3 regions of the Psychromonas sp. SR45-3 genome follow, and region 3 is predicted to be linked to each of the others. Evidence: predicted binding sites of a transcription regulator. Region 3 holds the regulator's gene; each other region holds the start of a gene.
The links. The regulator sigma-54, encoded in region 3, starts transcription at its own class of promoters, with help from an activator protein. The targets are predictions, from matches to a motif close to GTTGGCACGNNNNTNGNNT.
Positions count from the first base shown of each region.

Region 1 (3,198 bases), on a different contig from region 3:
CAGACCCTTATGTCGTCGATTAAAACGAGATCAAGATCATTATTTGTGAACTTGTGCTTGTTAACATCAAGTAATCAAATAATGTCAGACAGCGCTATTTGATACTGATAAACATAACATTTCATAAGCAACTCTGCCTTAATATTTTATTCTGATACAATGTTTTTTTTGACTGCTTTTAAGGGCAACAAATGAACCAACCTCCAATAAAAAAAACCAATAACACATTCAAAGCAGATGCAAAGAGCAGCCCACGAAAAACGAAAAAGCCTTCGCACTTTAATGTAAAAAAAGCAGCGCATAAAACATTTGTACCCAAAAAAGTATTACCTAAAGCAATGCAAAAAATCGTTTTATTTAACAAACCTTTTGATGTGCTAAGCCAATTTACCGATGAAGGTAACGCAGACAGTATTCGCGAAACCTTAAAAGACTACATTACGATCCCTAATATCTATGCGGCGGGTCGTTTAGATAGGGATAGTGAAGGTTTATTGGTACTAACCAACGACGGGCAATTACAAGCGGACATCACCCAGCCAGGCAAAAAGACAGAAAAAACCTATTGGGTCCAAGTTGAAGGTGCCCCCAAGGAAATTGATTTAGACAAATTGCGTCAAGGTGTGAAATTAAAAGATGGTATGACCATGCCTGCAAAAGTAAAAATAATGGACAACCCTGATATTTGGGAGCGATACCCACCGATACGTGAACGTGCAAACATTCCTACTACTTGGTTAAGCATTACTATTTCTGAAGGGCGCAACCGACAAGTACGCCGAATGACGGCTAATATAGGCTTTCCAACATTACGTTTAATTCGTTACTCCATTGGGGAATGGACGATTAAAGGGCTTGATAACGGAACTTTCAAAGTACTTTAAAAAGCAATAAGCTATTTAACAAGTAATCAAAATTTTAACAATAAAAAGCCCGAAGTATTTATACTCTCGGGCCGTTATACCAATAACCATTTATACTATATAGTTACTGTTCAACAATCAACAAGTACTACTGTAGGTTGTTGCAGACATAAAATCACAAAATGATAAAAATATAATTAGCTTATTTCGCTCTTTTCTTTGTGACAGAAAAACCTAAACCTACTAAACCCAATCCTAATAAAGCGATGGATAACGGCTCAGGAACACTTTGAACAGCTTCATTAACAATAACATCATTTATAGCCCAATGCTGTCCATTGCCAGAATGCATAGAACTCTTAATATAATCATTACCCGTTAGTATAGAGAAAGAAGTAAGGTCTACCCAGTTTGCTATAAAATCAATAGCTTGAGTAGTTATTCCAAAATCGATAGTGTTTACTAAATTCACTCCATTATAACCATTGATAGTCAAGGTTTGACTTCCCCAAGCACCTGCGACGGTAAATCCATTTAAATTGAATGTATCAAGATTATTCCATGTAAAGGTTGATGATTGTGCCTGATTTGTATTAAAGGCAACATAGTCACTGCCAGTTGCGTCTGCAACTTGCTTATAACCAACACCATCACTATGACCCGTTCCATCTAAAAAACTCACGCTATTGCTTGTCTCAAAATTTGCATTTCCACCCTGTTCAAAACTGATTGTTATTGCTTGAGCAGAGGCAGACAGTCCAATGGTAGATAAAATAAGAGTGTTGATCATGTTTTTCATTTTTAATGCCTTAAGTTATAACTCTAATTGAGTAGAATACCAAGGAGAAGCAAAAAACGAGCCAACAAATCAAACCATTGATTCTAATAGGATTTATTTATATTTTAATCAATAAATAATTAACCTGTAAATTAAACCAACACTTTATGGATAGCATCTGGGTTTATTGAAGGTATTAACGCTTATTTACTACTCGATATCCATCGACATGCAAAAAGTCAGTAAACTGAAAAATATAAAGTTTCTAGACATACAGGAGAAGACCTAACGAATCGAAAGGTCATCGTGTCACGCATGGTATGGATGACCGAGCTTGCAACTGAATAATACAGATGAATAATGCAGCTGAATACAACCCTAAAGGCCACAAAAATTAATTTCTAAAAAGCCCCGCTCTTTAAAACTCGCTGTTAAGGCTGTTAAATGTGCTTTGTTTTCAAACTGACGAGTATAAAAAGCCTGATGATTTAAGAGATAATTGTTTAATGGTTGAGGGTTTAATAACGGATCATTAAAATATCGGGAGTTTAATAACTGTTTTACACGCAACGCAATCGCTTGCCCAGAATCAACTAAATGAATCGGCTGAGCGAAACAGGCACTGATTTCTTCTCTGAGTAGCGGAAAATGAGTACATCCCAATACTAATGTATCTGGCATGTTATCTTCATTCTTTAACCAAGGGGCTAATATTACTCTAAAACTATCTGCATCAAGTACTTTCCCTATCAACTTATCTTCAGCTAATTCAACCAATTTCGTCGAGCCAATACGCAATACCGTTTTGTCAGCAGCAAATTCATTAATTAACGTATCGGTATAAGCACGCTCTATGGTACCCGGCGTTGCCAATAATCCAATCACATTATTAGCGGTGATTAAAGTAGCAGGTTTGATGGCAGGGACAACACCAACAATAGGAATAGTAAAGTGCTGGCGTAATGCATCAAGCGCCACAGTGCTCGCGGAGTTACACGCGATAACAATTAAATCAACCGAGTGCAACTGCATAAAATCAGTTAATAATTGTGTTAGTCGATTAATTAATTGTTCTCTTGGCAGTTCACCATAGGGAAAATAAGCATTATCAAACAAATATTGACACTTGATAGTGGGATTATATTTAACTATCTGTTCGTAAACAGATAAACCACCGACTCCAGAATCAAATATAAGTACTCGTTTGGCTGACATTTTCTACTTCCTTGGCAAAAAAAGTATTTTAGCCTGTAATCAAAGCAGAAAGAAATAAAATGATCATTAACCTGATAATAATGATGGTCGGTTTTAGCTAGCCAACAGCTACTCGCTGTTTTAGAATGCCCCTCCATTTAAATGCTATTGAAAAATAGCCAGCGATAGATATAAAAAAACAGAGGTTATTATGAGCTTAGAATTTGTTGATCCGGATAATTATGAATCACAATTAGACGCTAAAAAAGAGCAATTTACAGCTCTCTTTTCAACCTTTGAACTCCCTGAATTAGAGTGTTTCGATTCACCAAAAACACATTACCGTATGCGTAGCCAATTTAG
Region 1 covers NZ_JACJDP010000009.1:77,045-80,242, reverse strand. The annotation lists gene H5084_RS07335 (pseudouridine synthase) at 192-884, shown strand; gene H5084_RS19715 (PEP-CTERM sorting domain-containing protein) at 1,066-1,662, opposite strand; gene murI (glutamate racemase) at 2,020-2,856, opposite strand; gene trmA (tRNA (uridine(54)-C5)-methyltransferase TrmA) at 3,047-3,198, shown strand, end outside.
Region 1: the regulator sigma-54 is predicted to act here: its motif matches at 1,710-1,728, upstream of H5084_RS19715 (PEP-CTERM sorting domain-containing protein).

Region 2 (3,198 bases), on a different contig from region 3:
CTTCTTCTTGAGATAAACATAGTGATGCGGTACTAGCTCAGTTGGTAGAGCACGACCTTGCCAAGGTCGGGGTCACGAGTTCGAGTCTCGTGTACCGCTCCAAATGTTTTGGCGGAATGGCAGAGTGGCCATGCAGTGGATTGCAAATCCATCCACCTCGGTTCGACTCCGGGTTCCGCCTCCATTACAATCTTTGCCCGGGTGGTGAAATCGGTAGACACAAGGGATTTAAAATCCCTCGACTTATGGTCGTGACGGTTCAAGTCCGTCTCCGGGCACCAATTTCATAAAAGAACCAGCTTATAGCTGGTTTTTTTATATCTAAAATTTGAGCTTCTAATATATCCGCTCTTTGATGACAAACCCCCGCATCTAATTCTGGTCGTGACGGTTCAAGTCCGTCTCCGGGCACCAATTTCATAAAAGAACCAGCTTATAGCTGGTTTTTTTATATCTAAAATTTGAGTCTCTAATATATCCGCTCTTTGATGACAAACCCCGCATCTAATTCTGGTAGTGACGGTTCAAGTCCCTCTTCGGAAAACCATTTTATAAATTAATTAGTTTAAAGCTGTTTTTTATACTTGAAGTTAGAGTGTCTAATAAAAGTGTTGCTTGAAAGATCTTTTTTGAAAGAAGTTGAGAGAAATGGCTGAGCAGAACAGTTATACCCATCTGGATAAATAAATGGTCTATTTAGGCGTTAGGGAAAATGGATGATAGCAAGGCGTTGATTGCAGTAACTAGTTATTCTCTTACACAAAATAGTATGGAATAATTTTGAACAGCTTTAGCTGGCCACAGAGTGGTGAAGAACAGGAGGTTCTGAATCAAATCAACAACGAAGCTAGGATTCATTTTAACAAGCATAAATGAATAGATCATTACTTATATTGGAATTAATAGCTCATTGTTATTTAAGCTGGTTTATACGTTTTGAGCCCCTTATAAATCGCTCGTCATCTTAATAGATTGATAATATCAGCAGATAAAGCTGGTTGTTTAGCGTTTATTAATAACATTATCTATTAATGGGTAATTAAACTAGCCATGTGAGGTAACTCTAAATGGGTGTCGGTTTTTTTTGCATAATTAGGCAAGTTAATATTTTAAAGAAATTATCTTATTGAAAATAAAGTGATATATTTTATGGCATATTTTTTGCTTTATACCTTGTTAGAGATACATAAATTGCTGCCTACTTGTTATTTGAACAGATAGTAGTAAAAACTAAAGGATAATACTTATGTTTAATTCGAAAAAATTATTTACGACCATCACTACTAGCTTGTGCTTAATGTCAGTATTTATTGTGCCGAGTGTTCAAGCATCATTAATTACTACTACACCCACTTCAATTGTTAGCGTATCTGTTGATGGCGATGCGAACTTTGCAGGTGTTGTTGACAGTGGTACTTTATCTGCTACTGAGGTTATCGCACGTGAACGAGCTGAGTTAAGTCAAGAAAGTAAACGTATTGCAACTTTTCTTAATTTCGATTTAAGTAACTTAACAGCAAGTAACGTTAATGCTTCAGGTTTCTCTGCATTATTTAGTCTTGATTTTGTTTCTCGTTTAAACGATAAAAATAACTTAACTGTTTTATTAGGACAAGTTGAAAGTGCTTGGAGTGATGCATCTGGTTCTTTACCTTTATTTGAATATGCTCAAGCTTCAAGCAATCAAAAAGACTTAGTAAGCAACGTTAAAACCGATGCATTTGGTACTTTTACTGTTGATGTGACTGGTATTGTTCAAGGCTGGGTAAATGGCGTTCAAGACAATAACGGTTTAGTTGTATTTGGTGAGTCAACGGTATTCCAAGGTGCTGGGTTTAATAATCCTTCATTAATCGTTAATGTGCCTGCACCAACAACTATTGCGATTCTTGGCTTAGCGTTAGTTGGTTTATCATTATCACGTAGAGTGAAAAAATAATGCTAATCAATACCTAGATTGATTTTTAGGTATTGTTAGGTTTAGGTCTTGTTATTTAGGTACAGTTAGTACCGTTACTAAGTAATGTAATAAATAGCCTCTTAAAAAGCATCAATCGTTATGATTGGTGCTTTTTTGTTTTAGTCTGTTTTTATTTTAAACAAACATTAGCAGGAGGCAAAGCTTTGGTTTTTCGATGCACTTACGCGACTAAGCCTTTTTCTGGATCAGTAGGCCTGTGATTATCAATACTAACCCAATGATAGTTGCAGGATAGATAGTCTCTCCAATAATTTGACTTAATAGCACTAAAGAAACAAAGGGCGAGATAAAAATTAAATTACTTATCTTACTGGTGCTTTCTGCGTATTTAAGTGCGGTTAACCAAGCCACAAAAGCCAGACCCATTTCAAATAGACCGATGTAAGCAGCACCTAACCAACCTTGCCAAGCGGTGATATTAATATCATCGAATATTAATATAGTTAACAACACCATGGGTAAACTACATAAAAAACAGAGCAATAAAGCGACCATTGGGTCAGCATCATTCTTACTATTAAATATCCAATAACAGGCCCACAGTATGGTGCTTAGCAGCGCCAAAACTACACCCATAGGGCTTTCAAAATCAAGTGCGAATAGGTTTCCTTTAGTGGCAATAACCAATGCCCCAAAATAGCCTAAGGTAATCGCGACAATGTCATTCCTACGTAATTTTTGCCCTAGTACTGGTATAGCCAATAACGAGAGCGTGATCGCCCAAGTATAATTTAGTGACTGTGCTTGTTGCGCAGGTAATAAATCATAGGCTTGGAAAAGCAAAAAATAATATAAAAATGGATTAATTGCGCCCATTAAAAGATAGAAGTAGGGCCTTTTTAAAAAACTTGTTTTAAGCAAAGTTATTTTATGTTGTCGATAACAAATAAAGAGCAAAACTAAGCTACTGACTAAGCTAGCTGCAAGCAGCATCTGTAATGCACTAAAATAAGTTAAAGTTATCTTAAATGCAGTGGCAACTGTCGACCACATCAATACAGCGAGTAGCGCAAATAGGGTGGCGGTTTTTTGGTTCTTGATCATGACGGATTACTCTATGGAATGCTTCTATCAGACATTTGATGATATTAATATGAAGGTACTTTAATTTGAAATTTTTTATGCTTGACTCACTTCTATTTCAAATTACTTTTACTTTAAAAAACTAAATTTTTGAATAACTTAAAATCAACCTTGTGATTTTGAACATTTTTTTG
Region 2 covers NZ_JACJDP010000020.1:63,147-66,344, forward strand. The annotation lists tRNA gene H5084_RS11935 (tRNA-Gly) at 27-102, shown strand; tRNA gene H5084_RS11940 (tRNA-Cys) at 111-184, shown strand; tRNA gene H5084_RS11945 (tRNA-Leu) at 196-281, shown strand; gene H5084_RS11950 (PEP-CTERM sorting domain-containing protein) at 1,247-1,939, shown strand; gene H5084_RS11955 (DMT family transporter) at 2,150-3,025, opposite strand.
Region 2: the regulator sigma-54 is predicted to act here: its motif matches at 1,149-1,167, upstream of H5084_RS11950 (PEP-CTERM sorting domain-containing protein).

Region 3 (3,198 bases):
AACTAATACATTGCTTTTACTAGACCCTTGCAAGTAAATCTTAAGGTGTTCGTTTAAGTTGTGAACGGAGAGCGAGGTGGTATCAATTGAAAAAGCAGCCAATGCTTTCAAAGGAGCAAGCATTTCGTTTTCTAATTCTAAGGCCTGAGATAGTGATAACTTTTGTTTGGACAGCGGGTGTAAACGTCGAGTTTCGCTATAACGTCTAATTAACTCACTGGTTAATGCGTCGATATAGATAATTTCTAATTCGACTTTTTGTTGCAGTGATTCAATCAGCTTTTTTATCGCATCAACGTCAGAGGGCATGTTGCGGATGTCTAAACTGACTGCTACTTTGTTATCTTTAGGATCTACCGTATCAACCAATTGTTCTAATAATTGATATGGGACCCCGTCAATGCAGTTGTAGCCTAAATCTTCTAGGACATGGAGGGCAATTGTTTTTCCTGAGCCTGATCGACCACTAATAACAATTAACTTCATATGCGCTCCTAAATTTTATAGGGTTAATAACTCAAATAGCTTTTCATTCGTCTTTGCGCTGCGTAATTGACGCAGAAATTGCTTATCTAACAGTTTTTGGCTTATTTCTGACAACGCAGCAAGGTATTCTTTACACAGATCCTCAGGAACAAATATAGCAAATAATATATCTACTTTGTTACCGTCATATGAATCATAATCGATACCTGATTCGCATTGCAAAAATACCGCTGTCGCAGGGGAGTCGCTAGATATTTTAACATGAGGAAGCGCAATGCCAGAGCCTACACCTGTAGAACCGATTTTTTCGCGGGCAATTAAACTTTCGAATAATTCCTGTGCATCTAAATTTAACTGCTCTGCAGCAATAATACTGATTTTTTCTAATGCACCTTTTTTACTGGTGCATACCGTTTGGCAGAAGACGGAATCTTTATTTAATAAAGTAGATATTTTCATAATATATTTAACTGTATTCAACGAACGCGCGAGTTTAGCAGGTTAGTATTAAATGACTATAGTTAATCTCATTTTTATTTGCACTGCTCACTATTTAAAGTAATTGTTTACGTTGGTTAGAAGGCGGAATACCTAAAGATTCACGATATTTTGCAATAGTGCGTCGTGCAACCTGAATACCTTTTTCTTCTAATAATTGTGTTATCTTATTATCACTTAAGGGTTTATTTGTCGGCTCTGCCGCGACTAATTTTTTAATTAATGCACGAATCGCTGTTGATGAGCATTCACCGCCGCCATCCGTTGCAACATGACTTGAAAAGAAAAATTTTAATTCATAAATACCACGTGGAGTATGCATAAATTTTTGTGTTGTCACTCGGGATATGGTCGATTCATGCATTTCTACTTCAAAGGCAACATCATTTAATACCATCGGTTTCATGGATTCATCGCCATATTCGAAAAAGGCTTGTTGCTGTTGAACAATACAGTTAGATACTTTTAATAAAGTTTCATTACGACTTTCTAAGCTTTTAATAAACCATTTCGCTTCTTGCAAGTGACCTTTAATAAATTGTGAGTCAGTTTTGCTGATATTACCTTTACATAGACTAGCATATTGCTCGTTTATAGATAAGTTAGGGTCGCAATCTTGATTTAATGAAACACGCCATTGTCCGTTTATTTTTTTAACGTAAACATCAGGTACGATATATTGCGTTTCACTGGTTTCAATACTGTTACCAGGCCTTGGTTCTAAGCTCTGAATTAAACGCATTATTTCAGATAATTGGCTTTCTTTGAATTTGCTTTTTCTGGCTAATGTTCGATAGTCTCGATTACCGAGTAACTCCATATATTGCTCAAGAATTAAAATAGCTTCTTCGCGCCAAGGAGTGCTATCAGGTAATTGGCGTAGTTGAATTTGTAAGCATTCTTGAGTTGAACGTGCGGCAACGCCTAACGGATCAAAATGTTGAATACGTTTTAATACTACTTCAACTTCATCTAACTCTAAGCCTTCAAGATCAGCTTCTAAACTTTCTAGAATGCTTTCACAGCTTGTTGTTAAATAACCAGACTCATCAATTGAATCAATGATTGCCATGGCAATAACTTGATCGGTTTCAGTAAAAGGAGTGAGTTGCATTTGCCATAACAAGTGATCCTGTAATGAAGTCGAGGACTCACCTTGATAAACGGAATCTTCGCCGTCATAAGCTACAGCATTAGAGCTAGTACCTGTGATAGGTGTCGATGTGTATGACTCTTCCCACTCTTTTTCTGCCGGTAAATCATCGGAAAATTCTTGTTGTGAGATAGCCTCAGAAGTATCAAGTTGGCTACTGTCAGATTCTTTAACTGTTTCTTCTGAACCCGTTTGATCATCTTGTTCTAAGAGAGGATTGGAATCTAGCGCGTTTTGAATCTCTTGTTGTAGATCGAGTGTTGAAAGCTGCAACAATTTTATTGCTTGTTGTAATTGAGGAGTCATCGCTAATTGCTGACCCATTTTCAATTGTAAACCTTGTTTCATCAAAACATATATTCCTAGAACTTATTGCTCAATTAAAAATAACTATACCTTAAAGTTTAAATTCTTCACCTAGATAAACGCGTTTTACATGATCGTTTGCTAATATTTCGTCTTGCGTCCCAATAGCTATAATTTCTCCGTGACTTACGATATAAGAGTGCTCACACACGTCCAAGGTTTCACGGACATTATGGTCAGTAATTAATACACCTAATCCACGGTCTCGCAACTGTTGGATGATATTCTTAATATCGATAACCGAAATAGGGTCGACACCAGCAAAGGGTTCGTCAAGTAAAATAAATTTAGGTTCAGTCGCCAAGGCGCGCGCAATTTCAACTCGGCGGCGCTCGCCACCTGATAAACTCATGCCTTTATTATCTCGAATATGTGTAATATGAAACTCTTCGAGTAGCGTATTCAATTTTTCGTCTCGCTGTGCCTGCGTTAATTCTTTACGAGTTTGTAGAATACCCATGATATTTTCTGTCACAGTCAAGCGACGAAAAATAGAAGCTTCCTGTGGTAAGTAACCAATACCTTTTTGCGCTCGAATATGCATGGGATCACTGGATATATCTTGATCATCAATGATAATAGAGCCTTGATCTTGTTTAACTAAGCCAACAACCATATAAAATGAGGTGGTCTTACCTGCACCGTTAGGCCCTAATAAACCGACGATTTCACCTGTTTTAACTGTTAACCCTACA
Region 3 covers NZ_JACJDP010000002.1:106,405-109,602, reverse strand. The annotation lists gene rapZ (RNase adapter RapZ) at 1-486, opposite strand, end outside; gene H5084_RS01840 (PTS sugar transporter subunit IIA) at 502-945, opposite strand; gene H5084_RS01835 (RNA polymerase factor sigma-54) at 1,040-2,485, opposite strand; gene lptB (LPS export ABC transporter ATP-binding protein) at 2,535-3,198, opposite strand, start outside.